Regions from separate parts of the Pseudoalteromonas sp. TP27 genome, predicted to be linked through region 3. Evidence: predicted binding sites of a transcription regulator. Region 3 holds the regulator's gene; each other region holds the start of a gene.
What was found. Region 3 encodes sigma-54, which starts transcription at its own class of promoters, with help from an activator protein. Its sites were predicted from a motif close to GTTGGCACGNNNNTNGNNT; they were not measured.
Positions count from the first base shown of each region.

Region 1: a site for sigma-54 is predicted at 2,751-2,769, ahead of PX700_RS02950 (DUF1328 domain-containing protein). Genes of this name have one in related genera too.
Region 2: a site for sigma-54 is predicted at 1,831-1,849, ahead of PX700_RS18815 (EF-hand domain-containing protein). Genes of this name have one in related genera too.
Region 4: a site for sigma-54 is predicted at 1,340-1,358, ahead of PX700_RS04185 (BON domain-containing protein). Genes of this name have one in related genera too.

Region 1 is NZ_JARDAK010000002.1:146,627-151,328, forward strand. It holds gene PX700_RS02935 (sodium ion-translocating decarboxylase subunit beta) at 1-239, opposite strand, end outside; gene oadA (sodium-extruding oxaloacetate decarboxylase subunit alpha) at 254-2,035, opposite strand; gene PX700_RS02945 (OadG family protein) at 2,047-2,289, opposite strand; gene PX700_RS02950 (DUF1328 domain-containing protein) at 2,809-2,982, shown strand; gene PX700_RS02955 (hypothetical protein) at 3,041-3,232, shown strand; gene PX700_RS02960 (YcxB family protein) at 3,365-3,832, shown strand; gene csrA (carbon storage regulator CsrA) at 3,883-4,074, opposite strand; gene PX700_RS02970 (aspartate kinase) at 4,166-4,702, opposite strand, start outside.
Region 2 is NZ_JARDAK010000022.1:45,161-49,862, reverse strand. It holds gene trkA (Trk system potassium transporter TrkA) at 1-814, shown strand, start outside; gene PX700_RS18825 (EF-hand domain-containing protein) at 896-1,111, opposite strand; gene PX700_RS18820 (calmodulin) at 1,188-1,400, opposite strand; gene PX700_RS18815 (EF-hand domain-containing protein) at 1,540-1,752, opposite strand; gene PX700_RS18810 (flagellar brake domain-containing protein) at 2,216-2,869, opposite strand; gene PX700_RS18805 (TrkH family potassium uptake protein) at 2,911-4,362, opposite strand; gene PX700_RS18800 (YigZ family protein) at 4,459-4,702, opposite strand, start outside.
Region 3 is NZ_JARDAK010000012.1:33,079-37,780, reverse strand. It holds gene lptA (lipopolysaccharide transport periplasmic protein LptA) at 1-450, shown strand, start outside; gene lptB (LPS export ABC transporter ATP-binding protein) at 447-1,172, shown strand; gene PX700_RS14125 (RNA polymerase factor sigma-54) at 1,242-2,741, shown strand; gene hpf (ribosome hibernation promoting factor) at 2,768-3,055, shown strand; gene ptsN (PTS IIA-like nitrogen regulatory protein PtsN) at 3,060-3,512, shown strand; gene rapZ (RNase adapter RapZ) at 3,532-4,377, shown strand; gene PX700_RS14105 (HPr family phosphocarrier protein) at 4,420-4,692, shown strand.
Region 4 is NZ_JARDAK010000002.1:408,550-413,251, forward strand. It holds gene PX700_RS04180 (YqaE/Pmp3 family membrane protein) at 506-664, opposite strand; gene PX700_RS04185 (BON domain-containing protein) at 738-1,304, opposite strand; gene PX700_RS04190 (LiaF domain-containing protein) at 1,633-2,295, shown strand; gene PX700_RS04195 (VOC family protein) at 2,334-2,750, opposite strand; gene suhB (inositol-1-monophosphatase) at 3,007-3,810, shown strand; gene secF (protein translocase subunit SecF) at 4,489-4,702, opposite strand, start outside.

The sequences.
Region 1 (4,702 bases), on a different contig from region 3:
ATCCCGGTATCAATACCTACGTAATAAACGTAATACAAAAGCCCACCAGGGTCTGACAAACCTGCCACAGGTACATTTGTTAAAATCGCACCAAAACCAATAGGTAATAGTAATAATGGTTCAAAACCTTTAGCTATCGCTAAAAACAGTAATAAACACCCTACCGCAATCATTATTAACGATGGGATTGTAAAGTTAGCAATGCCAGTAGCATTCCAGAGGTTTAAAATACCGTCCATCCTCTATTTACTCCCTATGCTAATGCAATCATAGCGTCGCCGGTAGTTACAGCATCGCCTTCACTAACTAACACTTCAGCAATTGTTCCGGTGTGCATAGCGCGTATTTCAGTTTCCATTTTCATGGCTTCCATAATAATCACTACATCACCTTCGTTAACAACTTGCCCAGCTTTTACCTTAATCTTAAAAATATTACCGGCTAAAGGTGCGTTAAGTGTTTCGCCCGATGCAACCGAAGCAGACTGAGGAATGTGCTCAGAGTCTTTTAATGTTACCTCTTTTAGCTCACCACCTTGCGCCACTACTACGTCGTAAACTTTACCGTCTACTTTTACGCTGTACTGCTCAGCTTTTACGCCGTTATTATTTGATCCCGATTTTGGTGTTGCCTTATTGCTCTTATCTTCAACGGTAGGAATAGGCTCAAATGCATCAGGGTTATTACGATTTTTAATAAACTTCAAACCAACTTGTGGAAATAATGCATAAGTTAGTACGTCATCAATTTGCTCATCAGCAAGTGTTAAACCCTGCTCTTGCGCTTCTTTTAATAATTCAGCTTCAAGCGTTGCAAGCTCTGGTGCAATGTTATCTGCAGGGCGACAAGTAATAACCTCTGCTCCATCAAGTACACGCTCTTGTAGCTCTTTATTCATTGGTGCTGGTGTTAAGCCATATTCACCTTTTAGTACGCCAGCAGTTTCTTTAGTGATTGTTTTATAACGCTCACCGGTTAGTACATTAAGTACCGCTTGAGTACCTACAATTTGCGATGTTGGTGTAACTAAAGGTAAAAAGCCAAGATCTTCACGTACACGTGGGATCTCAAGCAAAACTTCATTAAGCTTATCTGCCGCGCCTTGCTCTTTAAGCTGGTTTTCCATGTTTGTAAGCATGCCACCAGGCACTTGAGCAAGTAAAATACGTCCATCAACCCCTTTTAAGCTACCTTCAAATGCCGCATATTTTTTACGTACATCTCTAAAGTAAGCAGCAATTTCTTCTAGATGGTTTAAATCAAGGTCGGTATCGCGCTCAGTTCCTTCAACTATCGATACAATAGTTTCAGTTGCGGTGTGTCCGTAAGTCATACTCATAGATGAAATAGCGGTATCAAGCATATCAATGCCTGCATCAATCGCTTTTTGATAAGTCGCAGTACTTAAACCAGTTGTAGCGTGGCACTGCATAGCAATAGGAACCGATACGGTTTCTTTAAGTGCTTTAATTAGTTTTTCAGCATCGTACGGCTTTAATAAACCCGCCATATCTTTAATACAAATTGAGTGACAGCCTAAATCTTCTAATTGCTTAGCAAGAGTTAACCACATATCAAGTGTATGAACAGGGCTTACTGTATACGAAATAGTACCTTGAGCATGTGCGCCTACTTTTATAGCCGCTTTAATTGCTGTTTCAAGGTTACGTACGTCGTTCATTGCATCGAATATACGAAATACGTCAACGCCATTTTTATGTGCGCGCTCTACAAATTTTTCAACTACGTCATCAGCGTAATGGCGGTAACCTAATAAGTTTTGACCGCGTAATAGCATTTGCTGTTTAGTATTAGGCATCGCTTTTTTAAGCGCACGAATACGCTCCCAAGGATCTTCGCCTAAATAACGAATACATGAATCAAATGTAGCACCGCCCCATGATTCAATAGACCAATAACCTGCATCATCTAGCTTGCTAGCAATAGGTAGCATATCGTCTAGGCGCATACGTGTTGCGAGCAATGATTGGTGCGCATCGCGTAATACCAATTCTGTTAATTTTAATTTAGCCATGTGTGTGCCCCTTATTTATTATTTGATTTGTACTGAGCAATGGCAGCACTAATAGCAGCGATGTGCTCATTAGGCACACCTTGAGATTTAAAAGACGGTGATTTAGCTGGTGATGCCTCTGGTTCGCTATAGCGCGTCACCAAATTAGACATAAGCGTTACTGCACCAATTAATATCGACAGAAATACAAACACTCCAACCATGCCAGTCAGCATTAAGCTACCAGCAGTTGTGAGTAGAGCACCTATATCCATTTTTCTCCCCCTTGAAACCCATATCGAAAATAAAAAATCGATTTAATTAAATATTTATTCACTGGATAATAACAAAACTAGTCGCTTTGTCTACATCTTGTAAATTGGTAAAACCAATTAAACTATAAACAACATAACGCTCAACTTATTTACAAGCCATAACCCAGCAATCACGCGCCCTACAATACATACAGAAAATAACGACTATAGCTAATAGTTATATGGAAGTTGTTAATTAACTATTCAACTTAATAAAAACAACCACCAAATTTTATAATAAGTACAAAAACACACATAAACTGTTAATTGGTCTTACCAAAAATATTATTTTTAGTGAATATTTATCGGTAACTTGTAACAGTGTGAATAACTTACATAATAAAGCGTAAAAATTACTAACTAACTAATAACTAAAAATACAGTTAAAAACCATAACTAGCTGATATAAAACAAAAATAAACTTTGGCATATAACTGGCATTAGTTATTGTGAGCAAATTTGATAACCAAGGAGAAAACAATGTTACGCTGGACAATTACATTTTTAGTTATTGCTTTAATCGCTGCAGTGTTAGGTTTTGGTGGCATCGCAGGTGCCGCAGCTGGTATAGCAAAAATTATATTTTTTATCTTTTTAGTACTTTTAGTGATTTCATTAGTTTCAGGTGCACTACGTGGTAAATCACCCAGGTAGATAAAGCATTCAACTAACAAACACTAAAATTTAATCAATACTTACAAGGAATTACACTATGAACTCTACAACTTTAAAAGCAGCACTAATCGCAGTATTTGCAGGTTTTTTCATGATGGGTTGTGAAGATAACCATGCAGAAGATGCTGGCGAACGTATCGACGAAGCAGTAACTGACGTGCAAAACTCTGTTGAAGATGCATGTGAAAATGTTAAAGAAGGCGTAAACGCTGAAGAAACTAACTGTTAATTCTTCTTGTAACGCTAAAAAACGGCCTTAGGGCCGTTTTTTTGTGTCTGTAATAAAATCACTAACTATAAAGCTGCTCATTTAGCAGTTAGCTTGTTAAAATAAAAAAAACGATATTTAAAGCAAGGCAAAATGGCATTCACAACCACCTACACACTAGATAAACCCTACTTTTACGAGTGCTTTGATGAGTCACTTCCTTACAGTAAGCGTGCAAAACCTAAGTACTTTTTACTTGTGTTGTTAGTTGCGCTTGGTTTATTTGGTATTTATGTTTTAAACGATCATTACTTAGGATCGTTTATGATCATGTTAGCGGTACTCGAGTGCGTCGCTTTTTACTATCGCAGACCTTGGTGGGTAACCAGACAAATGCTCAGTAGAGCATCAGGCTCTGAGGTAACACTTACCTTTGACGACGAAGGCATTAAGTCGGCTAATCATTACAAAAGTTTTGAGCTAACTTGGCAAAACATAAGCGAAGTAATAGATACTCAGCAAGGTATTATTATTAAAAATAAAAGCGGAATGCAGTACATTTCAAAACAAATACTAACCCCTGAAATACTCGCTTTTATAAACAAAAAAGCCACTCAGTGAGTGGCTTTTAGTCTAGTTGAGCTAATTGCTCAACTACGTATACGTGTTGATTAAGCATTGCCCGGATTAGGGTTCGACTTTTCAGCTTGTATGCGCATGTAAATCTCTTCACGATGCACTGATACGTCTTTTGGTGCATTAACACCGATTCGAACTTGATTTCCTTTAACACCTAGAACGGTAACTGTTACTTCGTCACCAATCATTAGGGTTTCACCTACTCTACGAGTTAGTATTAGCATTCTCTTGCTCCCATGTTCCAATAAAAATTATAAGATTCCGCTTAAACATACTAATGAAAATTAGACTGAAAAGTAAGTAAAAACTCCCAATCTATCCATTTTCTGTTAAAAATGCTTTATGTAATGCACGAACAGCCAACTCTAGGTACTTTTCATCTATTAAAACTGAAATTTTAATCTCTGAAGTCGAGACTAAAACTACATTAATATTTTCCTGCGCTAATGCATCAAAAAATAAACTTGCTACACCAGAATGCGATTTCATACCCATTCCAACAGCAGAAACTTTAGCGATTGTTGGTAATCCGCTTATATTTTGAGCACTAAGTTGAGCTTGATCTTCGCTCAATAATTCAAGTGCTTGCAGATAATCATTCGAGTGCACAGTAAAAGCATAGTCTATTTTTTCAAAGATATGATTAACTTGATTAATCATATCTATTTCGATGCCATTATCAGCAAAAAGTTTCAATATTTTTGAAAGATATTGCGTACCGCTTGGCACACCATCTACTTTAATTAAACATTCGTCACGATTAAACGCAATCCCCGATACCACCTTGCTTGGCATATCGTTCTCCTCAAAACTTATTAATGTGCCTTCATCAGGATTAAAGCTCGAAAGCAC
Region 2 (4,702 bases), on a different contig from region 3:
TTACCGCCAGGGTAAAGCAATAAAGCCACTGGGTACCACCGTTATTGAAGCCGACGACGAAGTATTCTTTATTGCCGCAACAAAACATATACGCGCAGTAATGAACGAGCTACAAAAACTTGAGCGTTCGTACAAAAAAATTATGATCGCTGGTGGCGGTAACATTGGTGCAGGCCTTGCCCGCTCACTTGAAAAAAATCACACCGTTAAACTTATTGAACGCAGTAAAGAACGTGCTGAGCAGCTCTCAGAAATGCTCGACAACACGGTCGTTTTTTGTGGTGACGCATCTGATCAAGAACTACTTTCAGAAGAACATATAGAACAAGTTGATGTATTTATTGCCGTAACCAACGACGATGAAGCAAACATTATGTCGGCCATGCTTGCAAAGCGTATGGGCGCACAAAAAACCATGGTGCTTATTCAGCGTGGAGCTTACGTTGATTTAGTACAAGGCGGCGAAATAGATATTGCCATATCACCGCAACAAGCCACTATATCAGCGCTATTAACTCACGTACGACGTGGTGATATTGTTAATGTGTATTCACTACGTAAAGGTGCGGCAGAAGCTATTGAAGCGGTTGCCCATGGTGATGAAAACACATCTAAAGTGGTTGGTCGTGCAATTGCCGATATAAAACTTCCAGCGGGTACCACTATTGGCGCAATAGTACGTAATGACGATGTACTGATAGCCCACGACGATACAATTATTATGTCGGGCGATCATGTCATCATGTTTCTAATCGACAAAAAACACATTACCGTTGTAGAAAAACTATTCCAAGTAAGTGCTATCTTTCTTTAATTATTTCCTTTAATTTGTTAATTGAACACACAAAAAAGCCGCTGACTAAGGCGGCTTTAGTGGAGTATACTTAAATATTGATTACTGTACTTTTGAAAACTCTTCTTTAGAGATCTCACCGTTTCCATCAGTATCTAAATCATCAAAAATCTTTACAAGCTGAGGATTAACCTTCGCTTCTTCCATTGAAATCGCGCCGTCGCCATCTGCATCAAAAGAGGCAAAGTCTACTGCTGCGTATGCTGCTGATGAAGATGCTAAAACGATAACTGCAAGTGTTGTATTTAATGTTTTCATAATAATATTCCTAGTAAAATAGGAAGTCCTTTTCAAAGATCCCTGACTGTGAAAATGTTTAACCTAAAGAGGTTAATTAGTAATTAGCAAACTCTTCTTTAGAAAGCTCACCGCTAACGTCGGTATCTAGCTCAATAAACTCAGCCATTAAATCTGTATCGACTGCCGCTTCGCTTGGGCTAATTGTGCCGCTACGGTCGATATCAAGGCTGTCAAAATCTGATGCTGCAAATGCAGCTGAAGAAGACGCTAGTGCTATAAGTGCTAATGCTTTATTTAAATGTTTCATAACTTAATCCTTCAATGTTCTATCAAAAAAATTGCTTCGTTTAACTTAAAACGTAATTTTTCACTTCCTTGTTATCCTCTTTCGTAAACTCCCTTGCCTACTTAGGTTGTCTTTGGCAACTCAGGATAAATACTTTAAATTAAGCTTCTGAAAATTCTTCTTTTGATAACTCACCATTTTGGTCAGTATCAAGTTCTGAGAACATACTCATTAATTTTGCGTCTACTGATGCTTCTGCTTGGCTAATTGTGCCACTGCCATCCACATCAAGTGTGTCAAAGTCTGTTGCAGCAAAAGCGGCTGAAGAAGATGCAATAGCGATAAGTGCTAAAGTTTTATTAATGCTTTTCATAATATGTATCCTTCAAATTTATGTGTGCGATTAAGTATTTCACTTTGAATCACGATTTCGTTCAGTACACCTAGACTATTACAACTTAGATGCCAACATTTAAAAGCTATTAAATTTCAGATAGTTAAATGTAAAACTCATAAAAAGAAGAGATTTTTAAAGTAATTACTGTTGCCTTTTAGCAACGCACTTCAAAGTGGATATATTAAAACTATTAAAAACATATAGTTATGTTTAGATAAAAAGATACATTTTTAAATGTATGGAAATTCAAGAAGGGGATTTATAGAATAATTCAGATAAATTTTAACGAGGTAGATTTAATAACACAAAAAAAATTACAAAAAATAATACGTAATACATTGTTTTATTTAAATAATAATTTTAATTATAAAAATAATAAAAAGTATTTTATAAATACTGACGTAAAACACCTTTTTGTTGCAAATAAGCGAAAAGCTATTTATTCAACGGTAGGTTCGAGCGCTGAAGGGTCTATAAAATGCTCTTTCATAAAAGTTTTCATTTCATCCTCGCTTGCTAGTAACTTAATTCCACAACGCACGCCTGCGGCATGCTCTTTAACACTGCAAATTTCGCCTTCAAAATCTTTATCACGACTGTTGAGTATTACAGTGCATTGCATATCTTTCAGATTTTCATCCTGCTGATCGCCTCTAATATCAAACATTACTCCTGTTAGCGAAATGTCTTTAATAATGCCTTCAAGTACTCTGTCGTCAATTAGTTTTAGTTTTGCGGGTAATAAGGTAGGTATACGCGTTTGCGAGCGTAGCGCAAATAGCTGCACTTGCTTGGGGAAATGAATAAATATTAGCTTTGTCGGGTGAAACGCTATTGACATAATTTGCTGCCGAAATGCAATAACTTGTCCTCCAACTAACGCCCTTACAACAACGGAAACCCCATCATTCAAATAATCACCGGCTTTAACTAATCGTTTGGCGTTTGGATAGTTTAAAATAATAAACTTATCATCTAACAAGCCAATAAACTCTGTTTTTAAGCGTTTACTATCTGTTGGAGTAAGAATTTCCAAATCGACCATACTGCCGCTAACTAACTTATGCAGTTTATCTAAATTTGTTACTAACATATATTTCCTCCAAGATATTAGTAAAGATTAGGTTATAAGTTTTATCCACGCCAAAAAGTAGGCGTAAATAATACTAATAAAGTAAATATTTCTAGGCGACCAAACACCATTGCAATGGTAAGTAGCCATTTAGCACCATCGGTTATAGCGCCATAATGCGATGCTACATCACCCAAGCCGGGGCCTAAGTTATTTAAACAAGCAGCAGTGGCTGAGAACGCCGTTATATTATCCATACCCGTGCCCATAAGCGCTAACATAATAATAATAAACACCAACGCATAAGCAGAGAAAAACCCCCATACAGCTTCTACTACTTTATCTGGCAGCGCCTTTCTACCCAGCTTGATTGAATATATAGCACGAGGATGAACCAAACGATTGAGCTCACGCACACCCTGCAAGTAAAGTAGGAATACGCGGACTACTTTCATACCACCACCGGTAGAGCCTGCACAGCCACCAATAAAGCTCGAAAATATAAGTAAAATAGGTAAAAACAAAGGCCAAGTTGAAAAGTTATCAGTAGCAAAGCCTGCCGTTGTACTCATAGAAACAGCCTGAAATAATGCCTGATCGAGGGTTTCATCACCATTAGCAAATATTTCATTAGAGGAAAGTACGGTAAAACAAATAACCACCAGCGCTAATTGAATACACAAAAACACCTTAAACTCAGGGTCTCGAATATAAACTTGTACGTTTCGGCTCGCCACAGCGGCGTAATGCAAAGAAAAATTAACGGCGGCAATAATTAAAAAGAACACACAAATAAAGTTAATAACAGGGCTATCAAAGTGCCCCATAGAGGCATCGTAAGTAGAAAAACCACCTATCGCCACCGTTGAGAATGCATGACATATAGCATCAAACCACTCCATTCCTGCAGCCCAATAAGCCAGCATACAAGCAATAGTCAGCGACACATAAATATACCAAAGGTGCTTTGCTGTATCGGCAATTCGCGGGGTCATTTTGGAATCTTTTACAGGCCCTGGTATTTCAGCACGATATAACTGCATACCACCAACACCTAGCATGGGGAGTATAGCAACAGCGAGTACGATTATACCCATACCGCCAAACCACTGGAGTTGCTGGCGATAAAACAATACTGATTTGGGTAAATACTCAATACCGGTAAGTACTGTAGCGCCGGTGGTTGTTAAGCCAGAGAATGCTTCAAACACCGCATCGGCGAGCGATAGATTAGGTTCTTGTAAAAATATGAGCGGTAAGGACGCAAACGCCCCAAGTACCAACCAAAATAAAACAACAATTAAAAAGCCTTCACGTGCTTTTAAGTCACCGTTTTCGTGGCGATTTGGGTAGTAAGCCATCATGCCAATAACAACACTGAAGATAAATGCTAAAACAAAAGGAACACCACCACCGTCTTTATATATTAAAGACACCAGTGCCGGGGGCACCATGGTAATACTAAACAGCGCAACAAGTTGGCCAAGAATTTTTATGATGGTACGAAATTGCATTTAGCTTGTCGCTTTTATTATTAGTAAATTCAGGCTGAGTCGTATCAGCCAAATTAAATAGAGTCTGTATGCATTACATGTAATTTGTGTAGGTTATTACTCTTTAATAGTTAACTCAACTACGCCGTGACTTAAATCAAAAATATCTTTGATTGCTTGCTGAGCTTCGCGGCTATCTATTGTAATCACCCATTCAATATTAGCAGTAAATTGCTTATCAATATTAAGCACTTGATACTTTGTTTTTAATAATTGCTCTATAGCACCTTGCATGCTGTATTCACTACTCCCTGTAATTTCAACACTGGGAACTTTAAGTACTGTTTGCAATTTTACTAAT
Region 3 (4,702 bases):
CAAATTTCAATAAGCGCCGATAAGCAAGAAGGCCAATTAAAAGCTAACGTGGGTATTTTTGAGAAAAACGTTGAGATTATTCACGGTAATCGCCGAATTACAGCAGACCGCCTCGAAGTACATAAGCGCGATGAACTTGGTGATAACCAGCAACTATTAATTGCCACGGGTAGCCCTGCTCGCTTTGAAGAGAAGCAATCAGATGGCACAACTATGAGCGCCAGTGCAGACGAAGTTCGTTACGATGTATCTAAACGTTTTTTAACGCTCGTTGGTAATGCAGAAGTATCGCAAGCAGGACAAAAAATTAATGCCAAAAGTATTACCTACGATATAGAACAACAGCTAATCAGTGCCGAAAAAGATGAAAACTCAACTGACCGCGTTCACACGATTTTAGTGCCTATCGAAACTAAAAAAAGCAAAAAAGACGATAAAGGTCAGCCATGAGTACATTAAAAGCAGAACTATTAGCAAAGAGCTATAAAGGTCGTGAAGTTGTCAAAAACGTCGGCCTTGAAGTCAAAGCAGGCAGTATTGTTGGTTTACTTGGTCCTAACGGCGCAGGTAAAACCACCACGTTTTATATGATTGTGGGACTTGTACCTAGCGACAAAGGTAAAATTTCTATCGATGATAACGATATTACTCTTTTACCTATGCATAGTCGTGCTAGATTAGGCATTGGCTACTTACCACAAGAGTCTTCAATTTTTAGAAAACTGACTGTTTATCAAAACTTAATGGCAATTTTAGAAACACGCAAAGAGTTAAATAAGCAAGCCCGAGAAGACACGCTCGATAAATTATTAGATGAATTTAGCATACAACACATTCGTGATAGCCAAGGTATGGCATTGTCGGGTGGCGAACGTCGCCGCGTGGAAATAGCACGTGCGCTGGCAGCCGATCCTAAATTTATATTATTGGATGAACCATTTGCAGGTGTTGACCCGATTTCGGTATTAGATATAAAGAAAATAATAGAACATCTCAAAAATCGTGGGATTGGTGTATTAATTACCGATCATAACGTAAGAGAAACCCTTGATGTTTGTGAAAAAGCCTACATTGTTTCTCATGGGGAGCTGATTGCATCAGGTACTCCAGAACACGTATTAAATGATAAAACAGTACGCGATGTTTACTTAGGCGAGCAATTTAGGCTGTAACATTTACGCCATGTCTTTAAGCATCTGCTAGTATTAATTATAACAACATAAAAGGATTGTTAGAGATACATGAGGCAATCACTACAGCTGCGCATGGGCCAGCAACTTACAATGACTCCACAGCTGCAACAAGCTATTCGTTTGTTGCAACTCAGTACATTGGATCTCCAGCAAGAAATACAAGAAGCTCTCGACAGCAACCCGCTATTAGAGGTTGAAGAACCAGACTATTCCGAAGACGCTGCTGGTAAAAACGAGCAAAAAGCAGATACCGATGACATAACTGTTAGCGCATCGGCCGACGATGCTCCAAGCGAATACGAACAAGATAGTGGTGAAGCACTTGCAAAAGACACGCTAAGTGACGACATGGCTATGGATGTTAGCTGGGATGAGTACATGAGTGCTGCTCCTGCAGCATCATCAGGTCCAATGCCTGAAGACGAGTCAATCTACCAAGGCGCCTCAACAGAGACGCTCCACGAGTACTTAATGTGGCAGTTACAATTAACGCCATTTAGTCCTACCGATGAAGCTATTGCTATTGCTATCGTAGAAGCCGTTGATGATTCAGGTATTTTAACACTAAGCTGCGAAGAGATTTTAGAAAGCTTTAATCAAGAAAACGAAGAAGATAACGAAGTTGAACTTGATGAAATTGAAGCTGTATTAAAGCGCATCCAACTGTTTGATCCTGTAGGTATTGCTGCACGTAGTTTACAAGAGTGTTTATGTATTCAGCTTAACCAGTTTGATAAAGAAACACCTTACATTAATGAAACTAAAATGATTTTAACCGAGCATATTGATTTATTAGCTGCTCGTGACTATCGTACATTAATGAAGAAGACTAAGCTCAAAGAAGAAGAGCTTAAAGAAGTAATGACATTAATACATACTCTTAGCCCTAAGCCTGCAGATACTATTGTAAGAGAAGAGTCTGAGTATGTTATTCCTGATGTGTCAGTTAAAAAAATTAAAGGCCGCTGGGTTGTTGAATTAAACCCAGATAGCATGCCTAAAATTCGTGTTAATAGCCAATATGCGGCAATGTCTCGCACTGTAAAATCAAGTGGTGATAGCCAGTTTATTCGCTCACATTTACAAGAAGCTAAATGGTTTATTAAAAGCTTAGAAAGTAGAAATGACACACTATTAAAAGTAACTAATTGTATTGTTAAGCAGCAACAAGGCTTTTTTGAACACGGCCCTGAGGCTATGAAACCGATGGTTTTAAATGATGTTGCTGAAATGGTAGAAATGCACGAATCAACAATTTCGCGCGTAACAACTCAAAAATATATGCACACACCTCGTGGCATATTTGAGCTTAAATACTTTTTCTCAAGCCATGTAAGCACCGAAAATGGGGGTGAATGTTCTTCTACAGCAATACGTGCGCTCATCAGAAAATTAATCGCAGCAGAAAACTCAGCAAAACCATTGAGTGATAGTAAAATAGCGGATATATTGGCTGAGCAAGGAATTAAAGTAGCGAGACGTACAATCGCAAAATATCGCGAATCTCTGGCTATTCCACCGTCAAATCAACGTAAAAGTTTGATTTAAGACGCTAAACTAAGAGGGTAATGCTTATGCAACTAAACTTAACTGGTCGTCACGTAGAATTAACCGATTCGCTAAGGGACTACATTAGTACTAAATTTGCGAAGCTAGAAAGACACTCTGATCATATTAATAATGTTCATGTCATTCTTGATGTAGAAAAACTAAACCAAAAAGCAGAAGCGACAATACATGTAAGTGGCGCCGAACTCTTTGCCTCTACAGAACATCAAGATATGTATGCTGCCATTGACTCGTTGATCGACAAGCTAGATCGCCAAGTAATTAAACACAAAGAGAAGCTTGCTCGACACTAATATGATGAAATTAAGCTCACTTATATGCCAGGACTGCAGCAAAGCTGCGGTCCTTTTTAATAGCAAAAAAAGAATTTTAGAGTTTATTAGCGAACTTGCTCATGACAAACTTCCCTACCTACCGCAACAAGACATTCTTAATGCTTTAATGAGCAGAGAGAAGTTAGGTAGTACAGGTATAGGGCGTGGTATTGCGATTCCTCATGGAAGAATGAGCGGTGCAGAAGAGCCTTTGGCTTTAGTGCTCGTTAGCGAAACGCCAATTAATTTTGATGCTATAGATAACCGCCCTGTTGATATTTTCGTCGCACTCATCGTACCAGATGGAGATAACCAGCAGCACTTAAAGACTCTAGCTACCATTGCTGATAGACTCAATAACAAAGATTTTTGTAAGCAGTTACGCTGTGCAAAATCAGATGCTGAACTTTACCAAGTTATTGTTGATCAATCGTAGTTTTATTAAAGGGTGATAAATGGAATTAATTATCATAAGCGGCCGTTCTGGTTCTGGGAAATCGGTTGCTTTACGCGTTGTAGAAGATTTAGGTTATTATTGCGTAGATAATATTCCAGTAAACCTACTGCCTTCATTAGTGCGCAGTGTATCTGATAGCTACGATAGAATTGCTGTCAGCATTGACGTTCGAAACATTCCTAAAGAGCAGGAAGAATTTAACGATATTCTTGAATACCTACCTGATTTTGCAAAACCTACATTATTTTATTTAGACAGCGACGATCAAACATTGATCAAACGCTTTTCTGAAACACGCAGATTACACCCATTATCAATAGATTCACTGCCTCTGGATTTAGCCATCAAAAAAGAAAAAGAATTACTTGATGTATTAATCACCCGCGCCGACTTTATGATAGACACAACTGATTTAAGCGTTCATCAACTCGCTGAATCTATTCGTGAAAAGATTTTAGGTAAAAAAGATAAGCAACTTATTGTCACATTTGAATCGTTTGGTTTTAAACACGGTATCCCAAAAGAAGCAGACTATGTATTTGATGCACGCTTTTTACCAAACCCTCATTGGGAGCCTGAATTAAAACCTTTAAATGGGTTAGATCAACCCGTTAAAGATTATTTGGCTAGTCATAGCATTGTGCAAAAATTCACATGGCAAATTCAAACATTTGTACAAACATGGTTGCCGCATTTAGAGAGAAATAACCGCAGTTATTTGACCATTGCCATTGGGTGTACGGGCGGGCAACATCGCTCTGTGTATTTAGCGCAAACGATTGGTGAAAGTTTTGCAATGACACATCCCAATGTAAAAATTCGCCATCGCGAACAAGAAAAATAATATAGCTGAATAATCACCTGTTCAGCTTAGGTAGAGTAACTTATGCATTGTGAAGATACTTTTTTAATAAAAAACAAATTAGGATTGCACGCCAGAGCAGCCACAGTGCTTGCCCAATTGGCAGTGCAGTTTGATGCGACAATTACATTATTTCAAGATGACAAAGAAGCCGCAGGCGATAGCGTACTTGCACTCATGTTACTTGAAAGTAGCCAAGGAAAAGAAGTAAAAGTTGTATGTAAAGGCCCCGATTCTGAGCAAGCTTTACATGCTGTTGGAGAATTAATAGCACAACGCTTTAATGAACAAGAGTAATCTGTTTTAT
Region 4 (4,702 bases), on a different contig from region 3:
TTTTGTGGTGTTTTAGAATGAAACATACAAATAATAGGAGTTACAAACGCAAGCGTTACATAACTTGACTTATACTTGTTGACGACCTTTTCTAAAATAAAAAACGAATGACACAACACCTGACATTATAAGTCGGATATTCAATTAACTACCTCAATATGTGTAAAAACTTGGTTTAGAAGTGATGGTAATATTGTCACTAAATAATAGAGTAATTAATCACGTATTGTAGATATATAAACAAACTAATGTTGAATATTTCCTAAATGGCATCAAACCAAAACCAGAGCGCTACAGCTAGTTGGAAAGCTTGTTAGTAAACAATGGGTGTAGTTGAGGGAATGTTGGGAGTGAGTTACAAGAAATAAATCACCTAGTTTAAGTAAATTAAAAATTAGATTTTGATAAAAAATATTTACTTTAAAAACTGATATTGTGAGCCGATCAGTACTGAAGTATTAAGCTAAACCTCTGTAGTCGGCTTACACAATATATAATCTTGTCATTATTTTTTCGCAATAATGTAGATTGCATGTATTAACCCTGGGAAATAACCTAGCAGTGTTAATAAAATATTTAACCAAAAATGCATACCTAAGCCAACTTGCAAAAATACACCCACTGGCGGTAATAAAACCGAAAATATTATACGGATAATATCCATGACTAAACTCCATTTAAATTAAGCATTAGAAAGGGGTAAAGCCCAGCTTTACTGGGCCTTAACTATAACTGTGTTATTCAGCAACAATAGATAACTTATCAACTACGTCACGAACATCTTCAGCATTTTTAGCAATTTTAACTGCTAGCTGCTTTTCAGCTTCAGACTCTACTGAGCCATTAAGAGTCACTATACCGTTATCGGTATCAACATCGATGTCTGTACCACCAACTTCTGAATCAAACAGGAAGCGAGTTGTAATTACAGTGGTGATTTTAGCGTCCGTTAGGTCGTTATCATCATCGTCCATCATGTCTTTGTTTCTATCTTTTGTGTCCATGCTTTTAACAACGGTAAGGCTGTTTTCAACATCAGATACGCCATCTAGGCTAAGTACAAGTTCTTCTGCTAGCTCTTTATCAAGCTCGCTATTAACTTTACCTGTAAGTACTACCTTGCCATTTTTTACATCAGTGTTAATGTCAAAGTTGTTTAGATTAGTGTTCATAAGAAGAACTGTTTCTGCCTTACCATCAATCCAAGCATCTTTACTTTCGTTTTCCCAGCTGTTTGCTTGGGCACCCATAGCCGTAGTACCAAGAACTAAAGCTGCGATAATAGATTTGTTAAATGTTTTCATAATCTTTCTCCTTTTGATTAAAGACACTTTAACTTATGCGAGCTTTAGGCCAAGTTTACTTATCCTTGAAATTCAATAGCTTGGGTGGTTTTTATGATAAAGCTTTAACTATAGCTGTGTAACTATTTACAGGCTACTCGGTAAAACTTTCTCAAATAGTGAAAATAGCTAGATAATTGCTCTTTTGGTTAATCTATCGTTAATATAACAAAGAAAAAAACACCATTAAAAAATAACCAATTGATAATTAAAGTAATTATATTTGGTACGCGGTTTGCAATTAAACATTAAGATAAGTATCAATAGTAAATATAATAAGGAATATCTCATGTCTGTAAAAGTTGAAGACCGTCCAATAGAGCAAGTACGCGAACAGGTGATTGATCAATTAATTTATAATTACAGTCATGGGGTTATTTCAGTTGATGCATTTGAGAGACGTTTAGATGACGCGATGGATGCATCTAACAACGAAGCTCTTTTAGCCTTAGTAGAGGATTTAACACTTAATACAGACCAGCAATATAAAGCAGAAAAACAGTCGCAATTTTCTCCACACTATAGTGCACAACAAAACAGTGATGATGACTTTACACTACGCAGTATTTTAGGCTCTAACGAGCGCAGCGGGCAGTGGGTCGTGCCAAAAAACATTTACCTCAGTAATTTTATGGGATCGGTGGTGCTAGATTTTACCGATGCCATTTTTGCGCATCAAAATGTAACTATTCACGTTAACTGTATTTTTGGTAGCGATGAAATATATGTACCAGAGCATGTAAACGTAGTGTCCAAAATGTTTTGTATATTAAGCAGCCTTGAAAATAAATCGGTATCACTTAACAAGCGCCAAGGCCCGACTATTCATATTGAAGGAAAGGCAGTAATGGGCTCTGTCGAAATAAAAATAAAACGGACTATTAAAGAAAAGTTTATGAGTTTTGCTAATGAGCTAAAAACACAATTGGGCGCTGGAAATAATCGTTCATAAAGCTTACTTAAGCACCGCTCTTTGCGGTGCTTAACCTGTTATAAATCGTTATTTCGCTCGCTTGGTATATCACTTAAATACTCTACAAATTCCACCTCAAACCCGGCGGGATCAATAAAGTAAACATTTTTTCTAAACGGGTTCTCACTACCTTGCTTACTTATCCCAAAACCCGCTTTATTTAAGCGTATCACTACCTCATTTAAGTTATTAGTCACATAAGCAAAGTGTGCAAAACCAACTTGATGGCCCGATAGGTTTCTGTTTTCACCTTCACCATGGTCGCTTATCGCAATGTAATGCGTGTCATCTCCAAAGTGTACCCAGCGTCTTGGTTTTCCGTGCCAATCGCCTCTACCCTCACTTCTGACTGACCAATGCGGAAATACAGCTTGGTAAAATGTAAGCATACTATCTATATCACTCGCGACTAAGTTTACGTGCTCTAAATACATAATGTTGTCCTATCAATTAAGTTAGGAGCACGATAAAACCTCAAGCTAACTTTAGGTAAAGAGTTATTTAAAATTAATTCGATTTAATTAGGGCCTATTGACTTAATTATTATCTTGAAAAAATATATACACTTTTCAATCTTGTATAAAAAACAAACATAAGTATTTAGGGTTTATTGTTTACTTTATGTCAAAAGTCGCTAAAATACGCCGGCTGAAATATATAAACGTTCTTTTACAACCCAAAGGTAATACCATGCATCCAATGTTAAACATTGCGGTTCGCGCTGCGCGCAACGCAGGCAAAATTTTACTTCGCGCAAGTGAAGATTTATCAAAAGTTGAAGTGCAACAAAAAGGCGCTAACGACTTAGTAACTAACATTGATAAAGAAGCCGAAGCCGTAATTCGTGACACTATTTTACAGTCTTACCCTACTCACTCTATTGTTGGTGAAGAATTAGGTGAGCATAAAGGCAAGGATGATGATTACCAATGGATTGTAGATCCTATCGATGGAACAACTAACTTCATCAAAGGCATCCCTCATTACGCGGTTTCTATCGCACTTAAAGTTAAAGGTCGTTTAGACCAAGCTGTTATTTATGATCCAATTCGTGGTGAGCTTTTCACTGCTTCTCGCGGTCAAGGCACTCAATTAAACAGCAAACGTCTACGTGTTAGCAAAACTACGGTTCTTGCGGGCACTGTACTTGCTACAGGTTTCCCTTTCAAAAATAAAAACCACATGGATGCATACACTGAAGCGTTTAAAGCATTGTTTGTACACACTGCAGACATTCGTCGTGCAGGTTGTTCTGCTTTAGATATGGCATACGTTGCAGCTGGTCGTGTTGATGGATTTTTTGAAATTGGTTTAAAACCTTGGAACTCTGCAGCAGGCGAACTTATGGTTAAAGAAGCTGGCGGTATGGTTGTAGATTTCGCTGGTGGCAATAACTATAACCACAGCGGCAATATCATCTGTGGTTCACCAAAACTGACTCAAGCAATTATTCGCGAAATTCGTCCAGTATTAACTGAGTCGTTACTTCGCTAATAAATAGCATGATGAAAAAAGGAGCCTAGGCTCCTTTTTTGTGCCTAAAATAAACCTTTAAAACTAATAATCTTTATCTATACCAACCGCACTAAATTAATAACCTATTACAGCGCTAATATAATCCCCCACAAATAAGTACGTTGGTACAAAGTACTTTAGATCGCCAGTTATGCTATCTGTATAGCTCCTTAAGCACTTTAACAGTAAGGCATAAGCACAAAGCTAAATTAGTTATTATTAGGCAATACTGGCAGCCACAATGGATTTTCCTAACGATAAATAACATTATTGAATTAGGTTTACTCGGGCATGTTGATCTTTGTGGATTGAAATTTGTTCAATCTAGGGGCGATTAAATCGCGGCGCGAGGTTTGTAACCTAGTGGGCTAAGTAAAAACCGAGCAAAGCTTCCGCGTCCTGCTCACGCCCCTTACCGACATCCCTGTAGGCAACAAAGAGTTAATCGTCCCTAGAAAGAACCCAAAGGGCAGCGCATGTTTGGTATTTATGCTGCGTTATCGCCTATTCATGGGGAATAACCACACTACATAGGCTCCGCCTTGCCTAAAAACCAAATATACTGCTGCAAATTCACCCACCAAAGATCAACACGCCCTAAGTTACAGATATAAAAAAACCGCTCATAAGAGCGGTTTTTATTAAGTACAAATCCAATTACGGCATAGCGTCTTGGTCTGCACCTTCTTTTTCTATTACTTCTGGTATTAAATCTTCTTTGCTTACGCCCATTGCTATGGCAACAGAGCTGGCAACATAAATAGAAGAATAAGTACCAATAAACACACCAAATAGTAATGCAGTTGCAAAACCATGAATGGTTTGTCCGCCCCATGCAAACAAAGCAATCAATACTAAAATAGTCGTGATT